Terriglobus albidus: one gene and its partner. The protein of the gene in region 2 interacts with the protein of the main gene of each other region in a pairwise test. Links are inferred from orthologs where the notes say so. Each region holds a gene or a part of one and is shown on either strand. Other genes may lie near its edges.

Region 1 (7,285 bases), 5.2 Mb from region 2 along the record:
GCCGGAAACAGCCATAGACGAGGAGATACTGCGGGGCGCATCATCCACAAAACCAGTAGGAGCAGCGGCAGCGCTACGACACCGAGCTCGTGAGAGAAATCCGCCGCAAGAATGCTGAGAAAGCTGACCAGAAGCCAGGAGCTGCGCTTGCTCTCGAGATATTGCAGTGAAGCGAGCAGGCAGCCAAGAGTAAACAGCGTGCACAGTTCGTAGGCACGTGCGCTGACCCACGCAACGACTTCGGTATTGATTGGAAGCGATAGCCAGATCAAACCAATCGCTGCCGCGACGGTAGCAGGGATCTTCGTCTTCCGGAAAAGCAAGAAGAGAAGAATGCCATTCAGAAGATGCAGAAGCAGATTGGTGGCATGAAATGCGGTGGCATTCAGCCCCCAAAGGCTATGGTCAACATAGATTGTCAGCCAGAAGATGGGACGGTAGGTAGAACCGCCATAGCCAAGATAGGACGTGCTGAGAGAGACCGGCTGCCCCAGGAAACGATGTGCGAAATTGCTCCATGGCTGCAGATTGCGATTATTCACCACCTGATCAAGGTCGTCATAGACGAAGGGAGCGCCAAGAACACTTCCGTAGGTGAGCAGCACAAGAGCAGTCGCAAGCAGGACAAACGTTCTGACGGGATGCATCTCGAACCAGCGACTCAGGACGTTCCCGAACTGCATCAATCTCTCTCCCACAACCGGCGGAAGTCAGTCGTAACGCTCGAAGACGATCTGCTTACGATCCCATCCGCGGTCTTTCAACCACTGCCGCAGCGGAGCCGCAAAAGCATTCAGACCGACGATGTAAGCCGTCGGTTTTTCGCCTCCAGCTTGAGACAGAATCTCTTCCAGACGCGGAGCAAGCTCAACGCCCGGCAGCGGCAGATAACGGAACCCGGTGATCTCGCGCTCAGCCCGCTCAAAACGGTCGCGATAAAACAGCTCTGACTCCGAAGATGCCGTATGCAGCAGATGCAGCGAGCCGGCGTTGCGCTGTGCTCGCAGTAAAGCATCCACCATCGCTGCTACAGGCGCTATGCCAACGCCGTCGGCGAGGATAATGCCTGGACCTTCGTGAAGGACAAACCCACCATAGGGGCCTTGTACGTGCACTGTCTCTCCAGCCTTCAGATCGCACAGCAGATTGGAATACCATCCGGCGCGATTGAGACAGAGCACCATACGATCGCCATCGGGAGCCTGCGTCAGCGAGTACGCGCGGACCTCCTGCTTGCCATCACGCTCCGTGACAAACGAGTAAAACTGGCCGGGCTGATAGGTGAGCGGTTCACTGCAGGTGAAGGAAAGCTCCCAGGTCTGCGAGGCTTCACTGAGCAGACGCTTCGAGGCAAGCGCGGCAGCGATCACGCCCGCGTGCTCCGGCAAGCGTCACAGTTGCAGACGCGGCGCAGGTGATCCCATGAATAGATGCCGGCCTCGTGCCCGTCGTTCCACTTGAACTTCAGCGCGTAGTTGCCGATCTTCTCCACCGAAGTTGGCTTGGCAGGCGCCTGGTACATGGTGAAGAGCTCCTTGGGTTTCGGCTTTGGCTCACCCGGCTTGCGGCCGGTATGCTGACGCTCTTCATGACAGGTGGCGCAGGGGCAGGCGTCGCGCAGCCAGGGGAAGGTCCACTTCGAGTGATGGCCGTCCTTCCACTCGATCTCGACTCCTTCGCCGGAGGTCAGGTGCACGCGAACCTTGGCCGGAGTAACCGCCTCGCGCGGCAGACAGTTGTCCTGCGCGGCGTCGGCCAGCGCCTCTTCCCGGCTTACGAAACGGATGCCTTCGTGACTCATACAGCTTCTATTTTAGGCGCTTTTCGTTGGCGACGAATCAGATCCCATACCAGGCAACATAGAAGCAGATTCCCCCGCTGCTCTTCACCCCAGCCGGCAAAGCTGGCTAGGGGCCCCCGGCTACGAAACGACAAAAAAATCAAATCGCATTGCGGTAGAAGAACCAGCCGGCGACGGCACAGCCAATGATGACCACCAGGGCTCGCAGCACGTTGCCGTTCATACGCCGGGCATAGCGGGCGCCAAGCCATCCGCCCAGTCCGGCAAAGATCATCGCTACCAGGCAGAAATGCCAGACCACCGCTCCGCGCACGATAAAGGTAACCACAGCGGAGAAGTTCGAGACGCACGCGCCGAGGACTTTGAGCGAGTTCAACTGGTTCATCTCTTCCACGCCGAAGAGCGCCAACACCGTCATGATGAGGAACCCCGCGCCCGCGCCGAAGTAGCCGATATAGAAAGTAACCGGAAGCAGGCAGAGCAGCACGTAAAGCGCCGGCACCTTGTGCTCGAGGTGCGGATGCTCACTTCGGTTGCGCAGCCAGCGGGAGATGTGTCCGCTGACGCCGAAGAGCAACGATGCCGCCAGCAGCATCCACGGCAGCACGTGCAGAAAGGTCTGCTGCTGTGTGTGCAGCAGAATGATCGCTCCTCCGATGCCGCCGATCACTGAGGCGACAACTACAACCCAGGCCGTATCGCGCCGCAGATCTTCACGCAACGCGGCAAGCGAGGTAAGCTGCCCCGGCCAGATAGCCACCGTGTTGGTTGCGTTCGCCTGGATGGGAGGCACGCCCACCGCCAGCATCGCCGGAAAGGAGACGAACGAGCCTCCGCCCGCGAGCGCGTTCATCACGCCTGCGATAAAGGATGCAAGAATCAGCCAGAGATAGTGGCCGTGCGTGGTGAGGTAAGCGGGCATTGTCTTTATTGTAGGTTGTCAAATGCGCTGCTTGAAAAGCGGGTCCTTCACTACGTTCAGGATGACAAATTTATGACAAGAGCTTCTGAACAGCCTGATGGCCAACGCTCCCACCTGCGAATATGCCACCCATCGCGTTGCGATGGATGGAGCACCAAGCGTGTGGGCTGTTCCATGCTCGCCGATATGCCCTGAGACCTTAGAAATGCAAAAAGAGGAGGCCGAGGCCTCCTCTTTTTGTTCGGTTGAACAATGAATTAGATGTCGAGGTTCTTTACATCGAGCGCGTTCTCTTCGATGAACCGGCGGCGGCTTTCAACGTCTTCGCCCATCAGTGTGGTGAAGATCTCTTCCGTGCCGGCAATGTCCTCGAGCTTCACTTCGAGCAGCGTACGGCGATCGGGGTCCATGGTGGTCTCCCAGAGCTGTTCGGCAGTCATCTCGCCGAGGCCCTTGTAACGCTGTACGTCGTACTCTTTACGGCCCTGCTCGATGACGAACTCGAAGAGGTCACGTGCGGACTTCTTCTCGACCGGATCCTGCGGCAGCTTGGAGGCGCGCTTGGTGCCCTTGTTCTGCACGGCGGTGCCGGGAGCGGCAGCGGCCTCGGCAACGCCTTCGGTCTGCTGCTCTTCGACGATGTCGTCCGCATCGGCCTTGGCGCCCTTCTGCACGTACTCGATCATGAACGGTGGCTGGAGCTGTTCCTTGATCTGCGCGTGCTTGCCGAAGAGCTGACGGATCTCAGGCGTGGAAGCAAGCGTCCAGTCGAGCTTGCGCTCAGCGCCATTCGAGTCTGTAAAGCTTACCGACCAGGTCTGATGCTCTTCGTCGAGCATGGGATCGGAGACGCCCTTGAACTTGGCTTCCTTGCCAATCTCGATCAGCTTCGTACGAAGCTGCTTGATCTTGTCCTGCGTCTCGAAGTCGGCACGCTTCGACGGATCCTTGCCTTCGTGTGCAAAGAGGTCGGCGAAGGCCGCCGTCACCGCTTCGTTGCGCAGGCGCTTGTTGGCCTTGTCGAAGAAACCGATGTAGTCGTTCAGCTTGCCCATGAAGTCGGTCAGGGCACGGCCTTCCAGAGCGGCGGCATTCTCGCCGTAGCGGATCACCATGCCGTCAGAGGCGCGCTTGACCATCACCTTCACAAACTCGCGATCGTCCTTGATGTACTGCTCGAACTTGCCCTTCTTGATCTTGTAGAGCGGCGGTTGAGCAATGTAGACGTGGCTGCGCTGGATCAGCTCCGTCATGTGACGGAAGAAGAAGGTCAGCAGCAGCGTACGGATGTGCGATCCGTCGACGTCGGCATCGGTCATCAGGATGATCTTGCCGTAGCGCAGCTTGGCGGCATCGAAGTCGTCCTTGCCAATACCGGCGCCCAGCGCCGTGATCATGGCACGGATTTCTTCGTGGCCCAGCATCTTGTCGTAGCGGGCCTTCTCGACGTTGAGGATCTTACCCTTCAGCGGGAGGATGGCCTGGAATTTACGATCGCGGCCCTGCTTCGCGGTTCCACCTGCGCTCTCACCCTCGACGAGGTAGAGCTCGCAACGGTCAGGCTGCTTCTCGCTGCAGTCAGCCAGCTTACCCGGCAGACCACCGCCGTCCAATGCTCCCTTACGACGGGTGAGATCACGAGCCTTACGGGCTGCCTCACGGGCGCGCGCGGCTTCGATGGCCTTGTTGATGATGCGCTTGGCTACCTGCGGGTTCTGCTCGAAGAAGGCGCCCAGACGCTCATTGACGAAGCTCTGCACCTGGCCCGAAATATCGGAGTTCAGCTTGCCCTTGGTCTGTCCTTCGAACTGCGGCTGGGGAATCTTGACCGAGATCACGGCGACCAGACCTTCGCGGACGTCGTCGCCCGAGAGCGACTCCTTCAGGTCCTTGAAGAGGCCAAGCGACTGTCCGGCGGCGTTGATGGTGCGCGTCAGCGCCGTACGGAAGCCGGAGAGATGGGTTCCGCCGTCGACCGTGTTGATGTTGTTGGCGAACGAGAAGACCGTCTCCGAATAGGAGTCGTTGTACTGCAGCGCCGCCTCGACGACCAGCGTGCCCTTCTCCGCCTCCATGTAGAACGGCTTGTCATGCAGCACCTGCTTACCCTTGTTGAGGTGCTTGATGAACTCGGCGATACCGCCATTGTACTTGAAGGTCGCCATCTTGAACTCACCGCTCTTGGGGTCGGTGGTGCGCTCATCGGTGAGCGTGATCTCGATGCCCTTGTTCAGGAAGGCGAGCTGACGCAGACGGTTGGCCAGGGTGTCGTAGTTGTAATCGGTGACCGTGAAGATGGTCCTGTCGGGCAGGAAGTGCACCTTGGTGCCGCGCTTCTTGGTTACACCGGTCTGACGTACCTTGCTGGTGGGGTCGCCCTTGGAGTAGGTCTGCTCGTAGGTCTGACCGTTGAGCCAGATCTCGACATCGAACTCCTCCGAGAGGGCGTTGACGCAGCTTACGCCTACGCCGTGCAGACCGCCGGAGACCTTGTAGGTGCTGGCGTCGAACTTACCGCCGGCGTGCAGCTTGGTGAGCACCACCTGTACGGCGGGCATACGCTCACCGTTGGGCAACGTCTTTTCGTCCACGGGAATACCACGGCCGTCGTCGACGACGGTGATGGAGTTGTCGACGTGGATCACGACGTCGATCTTGGATGCATAGCCGGCCAGGGCCTCGTCGACCGAATTGTCAACGACCTCATAGACCAGGTGATGGAGGCCCTGCTCAGAGGTGGAACCGATATACATGGCCGGGCGCAGACGGACGGCCTCGAGGCCTTCCAACACCTTGATGTTTTCGCTGGTATAAGAACCGCTCGGCTGGGTATCGGGCATTGCTTCGGGGAGAACGTTCAGAGTGGACATCAGGCTCCGTAAATTACTGAATTTGAGTGCCTTAGCGTGGCCGTTCGAGATTTCTTGGACATGCTTATTTTAGCACGTTTGGGGGGTCCTCTGCTGCGGCGCCCAGGGCGGGAACAAGGCCGTTTTTCGCGGGAAATGGCACACTTTTTTCATGGAATACACACTCCGCACCGCACGCATCGAGGATGTCCCTTACTTGCAACAGTTGCTAGAGGCATCGGTCCGGTCGCTGCAGGCCGGAGACTACGGTCCGGCGGAGATTAATGCCGCCATCCGCACCATTTTTACCGTCGATACCCGCCTGGTCGCCGATGGTACCTACTTCGTCGTCGAGGCGGCGGACGGCATCTTTGCCGCCTGTGGAGGCTGGAGCCGCCGCAAGACCCTCTATGGCGGCGACTCGCAGGTCGAAGCAAAAGAGCCGGAGCTGCTGGATCCGGCCAAGGATGCTGCCAAGATCCGGGCGATCTTTGTGCATCCGGACCATGCCCGTAAAGGGCTAGGCAGCCTGGTATTGCGCACCGCCGAGGAGGCCGCCGCGGCCGAAGGGTTCCGGGAGCTGGAGATGGGTGCGACGCTGACGGGGTATCCGGTTTACTTGAAACATGGGTATGTCGAGGTGGAGCGGCATCATGCGCCGGTGGGTGATGGGTTGACGGTCGAGGTGGTGCGGATGCGGAAGAGCATTTAGCAGGGATAGCAAACGGTTCGATCAGTGCCTAGGAAAGTAAAGGCGGGCCCATGTCCCCGAGGGACATGGGGCACCGGTGTATGGGTTATTCGAACTTGTCGATATCCCCTGTCAGCCACTACTCCGTTGCCAACTCCTCCCGCACAGCCTTCGCAGCCGCCACCATGTTCTGCAACGAAGCCTCCGTCTCCGGCCACTGACGGGTCTTGAGGCCGCAGTCAGGGTTGACCCATAGCTGATCCGCCTTCAGCGACACCAGCGCCATGTCCAGCAGGCTGTGGATCTCGTCCTGCGAGGGCACACGAGTCGCATGGATGTCCCAGACACCCGGGCCGATCTCGTTGGGATAGCCCTGTGCTTTGAAGTCCCGCAACAGAGCCATCTTCGAGCGCGCCGACTCCATCGAGATGACATCCGCATCCAGCGCCGCGATGGCAGGCAGGATGGTCTCGAACTCGGCGTAGCACATGTGGGTATGCACCTGGGTCTCAGGCTTCACCGAGCTGGTGGCCAACCGGAAAGCCTTCACTGCCCACTCGAGATATGCCGCATACTCGCTCTTCCGAAGCGGCAGCCCTTCACGCAACGCCGGCTCATCGACCTGGATTACGCCGATCCCCGCGCGCTCCAGATCTTCAATCTCTTCGCGCAGAGCAAGGGCGATCTGGAAGGTGGTCTCGCTCTCGGGAATGTCATTACGGACGAACGACCACTGCAGAATCGTCACCGGCCCGGTGAGCATGCCCTTCATCGGCTTCGAGGTCAACGACTGCGCGAACTTCGACCAGCGCACTGTCATCGGCTCCGGGCGATGCACGTCGGCATAGATGACAGGCGGCTTCACACAGCGGGAACCATAGCTCTGCACCCAACCGTTCTTCGTGAAGGCGAAGCCGTCGAGCTGCTCGCCGAAGTACTCGACCATGTCGTTGCGCTCGAACTCACCATGCACCAGCACATCCAGCCCCAGCTCTTCCTGACGGCGGATGCACTCTGCCGTC
Region 2 (7,378 bases):
AAAGCGACAGCCAAAAGCTAATGGGAGCTTTTGTTGACCTTGGGATCCTTCCCCAGATCAACAATATTAACAGCCAGATAATTTACGGACGACGAGGGACTGGTAAGACTCATGTGCTTAAAGTTCTGCAGAGCCAACTGACAGCCGCGCCGAGATGCTGCGTCATATATATTGACGCCCGAACATTTGGTAGCACTAGCCAATTCTCTGACGTATCTATTGGGTTGTCCGCACGATGCACAGCCTTGTTCAGAGATTTTCTTGCAGAGCTTTATAACGGCTTCTTGGAATTTGTGGTTGCAGAAGGCGGCAAAAACGTTGATCTTGCACTCGACGAAATCAATAATCTCGCAGAGTCCGCGACCCAGCCGATACAGCTCACAAAGCAAGACTCCGCTACAGCAAATGATTCTAAAAAAGGGACCTCCGAAACCGGGGGAATAATCAAATCGGAACCATCTAAGCTGTTTAGCCTCGAAGGCAAGGCTGGGAGAACTACATCAACCGAACAAAGCACTTCTTCCACTTACCGATTCGAATACATCGATAAAGTCATCTTCCCTGCGATAAGTACCCCTATCAAGAACCTCACGTTGCTCTGCAATGCCACCTTCTACATTTTGCTGGATGAGTGGTCCTCTATTCCCATCGATATCCAGCCGTACTTCGCGGAATTCCTAAAACGCTCGGTGATTCCTCTCACAAACGTCGCAGTCAAAATTGGTTCTCTGGAATACCGCTCCGACTTTGCGATCAATACAGAGAGAGGATTTATTGGCCTTGAAATGGGGGCAGACATATCTGCGTTTCTGGACATCGATGATTACTATGTTTATGATCGCAATCCCGAGCGCATTACGGATGCCTTCGCGGACATGCTCGTGAGACATCTTAGAAATGAACTTCCCGAAAACTATTTGGAGGGCATTGGCATAGAAACAGGCGCGAAGCTTGCAAGCAAGCTCTTTACCGAACGAAAGGTCTTTCAAGAGCTTGTGCGGGCCTCGGAAGGGGTTATTCGCGACCTCATCAATATCTTCTCGAAGGCCTATTTCTTCGCGCATAGAAAGGGCAAGGATAAGATTGAACGGGATGCCGTTCTTGAAGCAGCTCGCCAATGGTTCGAGCAAGATAAAGAAAGAAATCTGAGCGAGCGACTAAGGATCGTGTTGCGCACCATCACAGATAATGTGATCGGCAATAAACGCGCTCGTTCTTTTCTTCTGCCGCGTGAACTAGCGAATCACCCAGTGATTCACGAGCTGTTCGACCTACGAGTACTTCACCTAGTTCAAAGAGGCTATGCCGACAAGGACAAACCCGGAGTACGATATAACATCTATTCACTAGATTACGGAACATATGTAGATCTTATGAATACAAGCCGACGTCCCGAACTAGGGTTCATCGAATATCCTGCAGAAGCGGATAACAAGGATTATGTTGTCCCATTCGATGACAAGAGAAGCATCAGGCGAATCATCCTAGGAAAAGAAATTCTTGATGATGCAGGGATCGTTGATTAGTCCGATCTCTCTTGCAGGCACTATGGCGACTTTTTACTTAATGATTTCCCTATACGAATAGTTTTGCCAGATCTCTTTCGCGTGTTTGCGGCTTGCTTCTTTTGTTGATCCCTCTGCTCGTATGTCAGTTCTCGAGTTTCCGCCTTTCGGGCGATGTACATATTCCACCATCTGTCTTCTATTTTCCCTTGATCCCGCAGGTTTTGGATCACCGTCGTCGGATGCATCAGTAAAACATACTTATATTTCGAGGCCCCTGCGCTCTTTGTTTTGATAAAACCTAACTCCTCTAATTTGGCCATCCGCTCATGCCATGACCTTAGACGACCGACAGAGAATCCACATGCGAACGCGTGGTCTGATTCTTGCTTTAGCTCTATGAAACCTTCCCCGTAATGATGGGAAAGTAGTTCAAGATAAACCGCCGTAGGATCTTCAGGTCCGCGGATGTCCTTCTTCAAGAGCGCCAAGCAAAGCGGGAAGGTACGCGGGATTTTAAACCACCCGACCTCTTCCCCAGTCCAAACGTCCTCATCTTCTGACCACAATTCCTTACGAAGCCGTTGCCGCTTGCTCGCCATCTATCTATCGCTCCAAATTCAATCGGCTAGCTACCGCGGATTGCTAGCCTTCGTCCTGGTGTCGATCGTCACAAAGGATCCACTCCCAATCGATGGTTAGAGAGTATCCCCGTAAATACCTAACAGTAAAGAACTTAGATTCGAACCCTCCGAGATACACGGAGCTTGGGTTCATACCCCGCAAGTGATTTTCCCGCGAGAATTCGCTGATAAATAGAAAAAGGTGCGAGTTTTCGCGCACCTTTCGTGAAACAGCCCATTTAAGGCTCCAATTTTCAAGTTTTCAAGGGGATAGGAGAGGGGAGAGGTTTGACCTGTCTCCCCTGTCTCCTAATGTTTCATCATGTCTCAGTCGTGTCCCTGTGCACGAAACTGCCTTACCTACTGCAACAATCCCTGTTCCGGTTCCTTATGGTTTGATTCATCCGGCGGAATCACCACGGCTGCTGCGACCTTGTCCGCTTCATCCAAGCTGAGGAGTTTGACCCCCTGGGTGCTGCGGCCGGCGGCTCGAATTGTCTTGGTGTCGATGCGGATCATCTTGCCGAACTGGCTGATCGCCATCAGTTCGCTGGTCTCGTCGACCAAGTTGATGGACGAAACCTTGCCGGTCTTGGCTGTCGCCTTCATGTTGATGACGCCCGAGCCGCCGCGGGTCTGCAGGCGGTACTCCTCAGCATCGGTACGCTTACCGAAGCCGTTCTCCGAAACCGAGAGGATGAGGCACGGCGTAATGGTTGCGCCCTCTGCCGCACGCTTCTGACGGGACTCTTCGCTCGGCGTCGTCGCCAGAGCGATGACGTAGTCATCCTTTTTCAGCGTGATGCCCTTCACACCAGCGGCCGGGCGGCCCATGCTGCGGACGTCCGTCTCCGGGAAGCGAATGGCCATACCCTCACGAGTAGCGAGGAAGATGACCTGGTTGCCGTCGGTGACGCGGGTGCCGACCAGCTCGTCGTCCTTGCCGATCCCGATGGCAATGATGCCGCGGGTCATGACGTTGGAGAAGTCAGTCAGCGGGGTCTTCTTGACCGTGCCCTGCTGCGTCGCGAAGAAGATGAACTTGCCCTCTTCCGTCAGGTCGCGGATGCCGAGGTAGGTCACGACCTTCTCGCCCGGCTGCAGCGCCAGCAGGTTGGCGATGTGCTTGCCCTTGCCGGCGGCGCCGACGTCGGGAATCTCGTAGATCTTCACCCAGAAGACACGGCCGGTGTTGGTGAAGCACAACAGGTACGAGTGCGTGGACTCGACGATCAACTGTGCGACGAAGTCCTCCTCACGCGTCTTCATGCCCAGGCGGCCGGTGCCGCCGCGGCGCTGCTGACGATAGGTCGAGATCGGCGTGCGCTTCAGGTAGCCGGTGTTCGAGACCGTCACGGCAACCTGCTCGTCGGCGATCAGGTCTTCGAGCGTAAGCTCGGCGCCTTCATCGACGATCTGCGTGCGGCGCTCGTTGCCGTACTTGTCACGGACCTCTTCGAGCTCCTTGACGATAACCCTGCGCAGCTTCTTGTCTGAGGCCAGGATCGACTCGTACTCGGCAATGTTGTCGCGAACCTCGCCCAGTTCCTTCAGGATCTCGTCGATCGAGAGCTGAGTCAGTCTGTAGAGCTGCAGTTCCAGGATGGCGTCGATCTGGCGGTAGCTGAGGATCAGGCTGCCGTTGGCGGGCAGTGTCTCCGCCGTGATGCCGTACTTGACCGGGTCGAGCGTGATGCCGGCAATCTCAGTGCCGTTGAGCGAGATAGCGCGGCCGGAGAAGTAGCGGAACAGATTCTCGCGGGCATCGGCGCGGCTGGAGCTGTTGCGGATGGTGCGGATGACCTGGTCCAGGTGATCCAACGCAATCTGGTAGCCGACCAGGATGTGTTCGCGGTCGCGGGCCTTGCCCAGCAGGAAGGCGGTGCGGCGGCGCACCACATCGATACGGTGCTCGATGAAGGCGCGGATCGCGTCGGGCAGCGGAAGCTCGCGCGGCTGGCCGTTGTGCACGGCCAGGAAGATCATGGAGAAGCTCTCCTGCATCTGCGTGTGCTTGAAGAGCTGGTTGAGCACAATCTCGGGCTGAGCTCCGCGCTTCAGTTCGATGACGATGCGCATACCCTCGCGGTCGGAGAAGTCGTCCACGCCGGAGATCTCGTCGATGACCTTGTCATTGACCAGCTCGGCGATGCGCTTGATGAGGTTGGACTTGTTGACCTGGAAGGGAAGCTCGGTGACGACGATGGACTGGCGTCCTCCGGAGATAGCCTCGGTCGCAACCTTGGCGCGGACCAGGAAGCGTCCACGGCCGGTGGAGTAGGCTTTCTCGATGCCGCTCTTGCCGTAGATGATGCCGCCGGTGGGGAAGTCCGGTCCCTGCACATGGCGAAGCACTTCTTTCACCCCGATGCTGGGGTTGTTGACCATATCGATGGCCGCATTCACCACCTCGGTGAGGTTGTGCGGCGGAATCTTGGTGGCCATGCCCACAGCAATACCTTCCGCCCCGTTGATGATGAGGTTCGGCACGCGCGTGGGCAGCACCGTGGGCTCCAGCACCGATTCGTCGTAGTTCGGCGTGAAGTCGACAGTATCCATGTCGATATCGGCCAGCATCTCGCCGGCGATCTTGGTCATACGCGACTCGGTGTAACGCATGGCGGCCGGCGGATCGCCGTCGACCGAACCGAAGTTACCCTGACCGTCGACCATGGGATAACGCATGCTGAAAGGCTGCGCCAGACGCACCAACGCGTCATAGATGGCGGAGTCGCCGTGCGGATGGTACTGACCCATGGCCTGGCCGACGATCTTGGCCGACTTGGTGTACTTCTTATTGGCCGTCAGCCCCATCTCCGACATGGTGTAGAGGATGCGGCGATGCACAGGCTTCAACCCGTCGCGAACATCGGGCAACGCGCGGCCGATGATCACCGACATGGAGTAGTCGAGATAGCTGCGGCGCATCTCATCTTCGATATTGATCGGAATGATAGAAGTGCCGGCGGGGGAATTGCCGTCGCCGCTGTTGCCTGAGTTGAGCGGGAGATTGTTCTGATCGTCTGCCATGTGGATGGTTTAAGTATACCGTTTTACGGGTGGTTTTGACAGGCTGGCGAGCGCACGAAAGTGATTGATTTTATTGGTATTTTTGCGCATTTCAAACCGTCGTCAGGAGCGGTGGAAATACGCCTGTTCTTCGCCCCCGGAAATGAGGGCAAAACCCATACACCGGGTGCCCCAGGTCCCTTGGGGACCTGGGTATTCGCGCTACGCGCGAACCGCCTTTCTTTGTCATCCCGAAGGGATCTGCTTTTTCTCTTTTTGGGCCGAGGGATTGGGTAGAGAAGCAGATTTCTCCGTTCCCTCCGATCACTCCGAAATGACAAACAAACAATCCCTCGGCTCTCCTACCGTCTCCAAGGCATCTGCACCGTATACACCGGAGTCGCCGTCACGCTCTCCTGCTTCACCGCCAGCAACTTCCGCTTCCGCAGCCAGCCCACTGCTGTCTGCGCCGCCGAACGCGAAAGCCCCGTCTCCTCGGCTAAAGCTGCATAACTGATGGCAACCGACTCACCGTTCCGCTGCTGCTCCGCATACAGCCACAGATAGATCAGAAACGCCGCCGGCTTCCGGTCATGCCCAACCAGATCACGGAGCAACGTCTGCGGAATGTAAGCGTCAAGTGAGACCGGTTTCATAGCTATACCTGTGAATGGTATAGCAACGAATGGCACATTGAGTTCCGCAGAACACAGGGGTAGCCTCTCCCTCGGAGATACTCACTATGATTCGCGGCATCAAGTTCATCAGCGTTCCGGTCAAGGACCAGGACGCGTCGCTGAAGTTCTATACCGAGACGCTCGGCTTCAAGGTCAAGACCGACCAGGAGTTCGTCCCCGGCGGACAGCGCTGGATCGAACTCGCCATTCCCGGCGCCGACACAGGCCTCGCCCTCTTCACGCCCGAAGGCCACGAAGACCGTATCGGCACCTTCCAGCCCATCAGCATGTGGTGCGACGACGTCTTCGCCACCACTGACCAGCTGAAACGAAAGGGCGTGAGCTTCTTCAAAGATCCGAAGAAGGAGGACTGGGGAACCGCCGCCATCTTCGAGGATGTGGATGGGAATAAGTTCGTGCTGAGCAGCCGCTGAGTGGAACACGGTCCTATCCTTTGTCATTCCGTAGCAACGCGGAGGAATCTGCTTCTCGCATTGAACTCATCGTTGCAGTTATCGGTAGAAAAGCAGATTTCTCCGTTCCCTCCGGTCACTGCGAAATGACAAACAAAGGGCAGCCATCGATCAAAGCGCTGAAGGCGCGTTCTATATCAGCCTGGGGCAACGCCCCAGGTTTCGGGCTTCTTTCGTTCGTGCGGGATAACAAAACGATGAATCGGAATTCATCTGGCAACGCCCTCATGGACATGGGGCATCGCAGCCAGCACCGCACCCAGCGGAGTTATTTGAGGTGAATTCCATGACCATCCCACAGAACGTTCGCCAATGTATCGAGGACTGTCTCCAGTGCTACCAGGTCTGTACCGAGACCTCTGCCATGTGTCTGGAGATGGGCGGCAAACACGCCGACCCCGGACACCTGACCACGATGCACGACTGTGCCGAGATCTGCGATCTGGCTGCAGGCTTCATGAGCCGCAGCTCAGAGTTTGGATCAGAGCTGTGCGGTCTGTGCGCCGAGATCTGCCGCCGTTGCAGCGAAAGCTGCCGCGAACTGGCCGCTGATGGAGAGTTCATGCAACGCTGCGCGGATGTGTGCGAGCACTGCGCCGAGAGCTGTGAAGCGATTTCCGGGAAGCGGAGACGGGCTGCGTAGGAATATTTTGCGAAGGTAATGAGTAAGAGCAGCGGGCTTTATGGGTGGGAGCAGCGGGCTTCAGCCCGCTGATTTAGAGTCTCTGAAAAATTGGGCTTTAGCCCTGGGCTTTCTTCTCAACTGAACAAACAGCCCAGGGCTAAAGCCCAATTTATACAAGCCCGATAAAGCGAAGGCTAAAGCCCTCGCCTCCCACCAGATTCGAGCTTCGCTCGAACGTCCCACCCATCGCTTTTCATCCCAACGAACAAAGTTTGTTGGGCACCCAGTGCATAGGTTTGTTTGAAGAGTATTGGTAGCACCCATACCACCTGCAAATATCGACCCTTCAAAAACTCTGATCCGTCTCCAATGATCCGACCTTTGCATCCAGATCAGCCTGCGCCTGTGTACGCTTCTGCTTCAGCGCATCCTGTTCTTTGCGCAGCGCGGCAAACTGATCTTCCTG

Evidence for each region. Proteins that work in one complex are often made in the same cells at the same time.
Region 1: the proteins of gyrA (region 2) and gyrB interact in binary tests that used the Escherichia coli proteins (3 or more experiments, as listed by UniProt). The link is inferred for Terriglobus albidus from one-to-one orthologs.

Annotation. Positions count from the first base shown.
Region 1 is NZ_CP042806.1:6,266,588-6,273,872, forward strand. The notes cover bases 2,781-5,941. They hold gyrB (DNA topoisomerase (ATP-hydrolyzing) subunit B), read right to left. Parts: upstream 5,594-5,941; coding sequence 2,981-5,593; downstream 2,781-2,980. Other genes in these bases: FTW19_RS25070 (GNAT family N-acetyltransferase), read left to right, coding at 5,745-5,941. In the rest of the region: FTW19_RS25045 (tetratricopeptide repeat protein), read right to left, coding at 1-683; FTW19_RS25050 (ferredoxin--NADP reductase), read right to left, coding at 711-1,370; FTW19_RS25055 (DUF971 domain-containing protein), read right to left, coding at 1,367-1,801; FTW19_RS25060 (sulfite exporter TauE/SafE family protein), read right to left, coding at 1,941-2,723; more of FTW19_RS25070, read left to right, coding at 5,942-6,284; metE (5-methyltetrahydropteroyltriglutamate--homocysteine S-methyltransferase), read right to left, coding at 6,403-7,285. UniProt on the Escherichia coli protein: DNA gyrase negatively supercoils closed circular double-stranded DNA in an ATP-dependent manner to maintain chromosomes in an underwound state.
Region 2 is NZ_CP042806.1:1,100,172-1,107,549, reverse strand. The notes cover bases 2,289-5,542. They hold gyrA (DNA gyrase subunit A), read right to left. Parts: upstream 5,159-5,542; coding sequence 2,489-5,158; downstream 2,289-2,488. Other genes in these bases: FTW19_RS04520 (helix-turn-helix domain-containing protein), read right to left, coding at 5,500-5,542. Also shown: FTW19_RS04535 (orc1/cdc6 family replication initiation protein), read left to right, coding at 1-1,526; FTW19_RS04530 (hypothetical protein), read right to left, coding at 1,547-2,107; more of FTW19_RS04520, read right to left, coding at 5,543-5,793; FTW19_RS04515 (VOC family protein), read left to right, coding at 5,880-6,248; FTW19_RS04510 (four-helix bundle copper-binding protein), read left to right, coding at 6,574-6,930; FTW19_RS04505 (DUF4139 domain-containing protein), read right to left, coding at 7,259-7,378. UniProt on the Escherichia coli protein: A type II topoisomerase that negatively supercoils closed circular double-stranded (ds) DNA in an ATP-dependent manner to maintain chromosomes in an underwound state.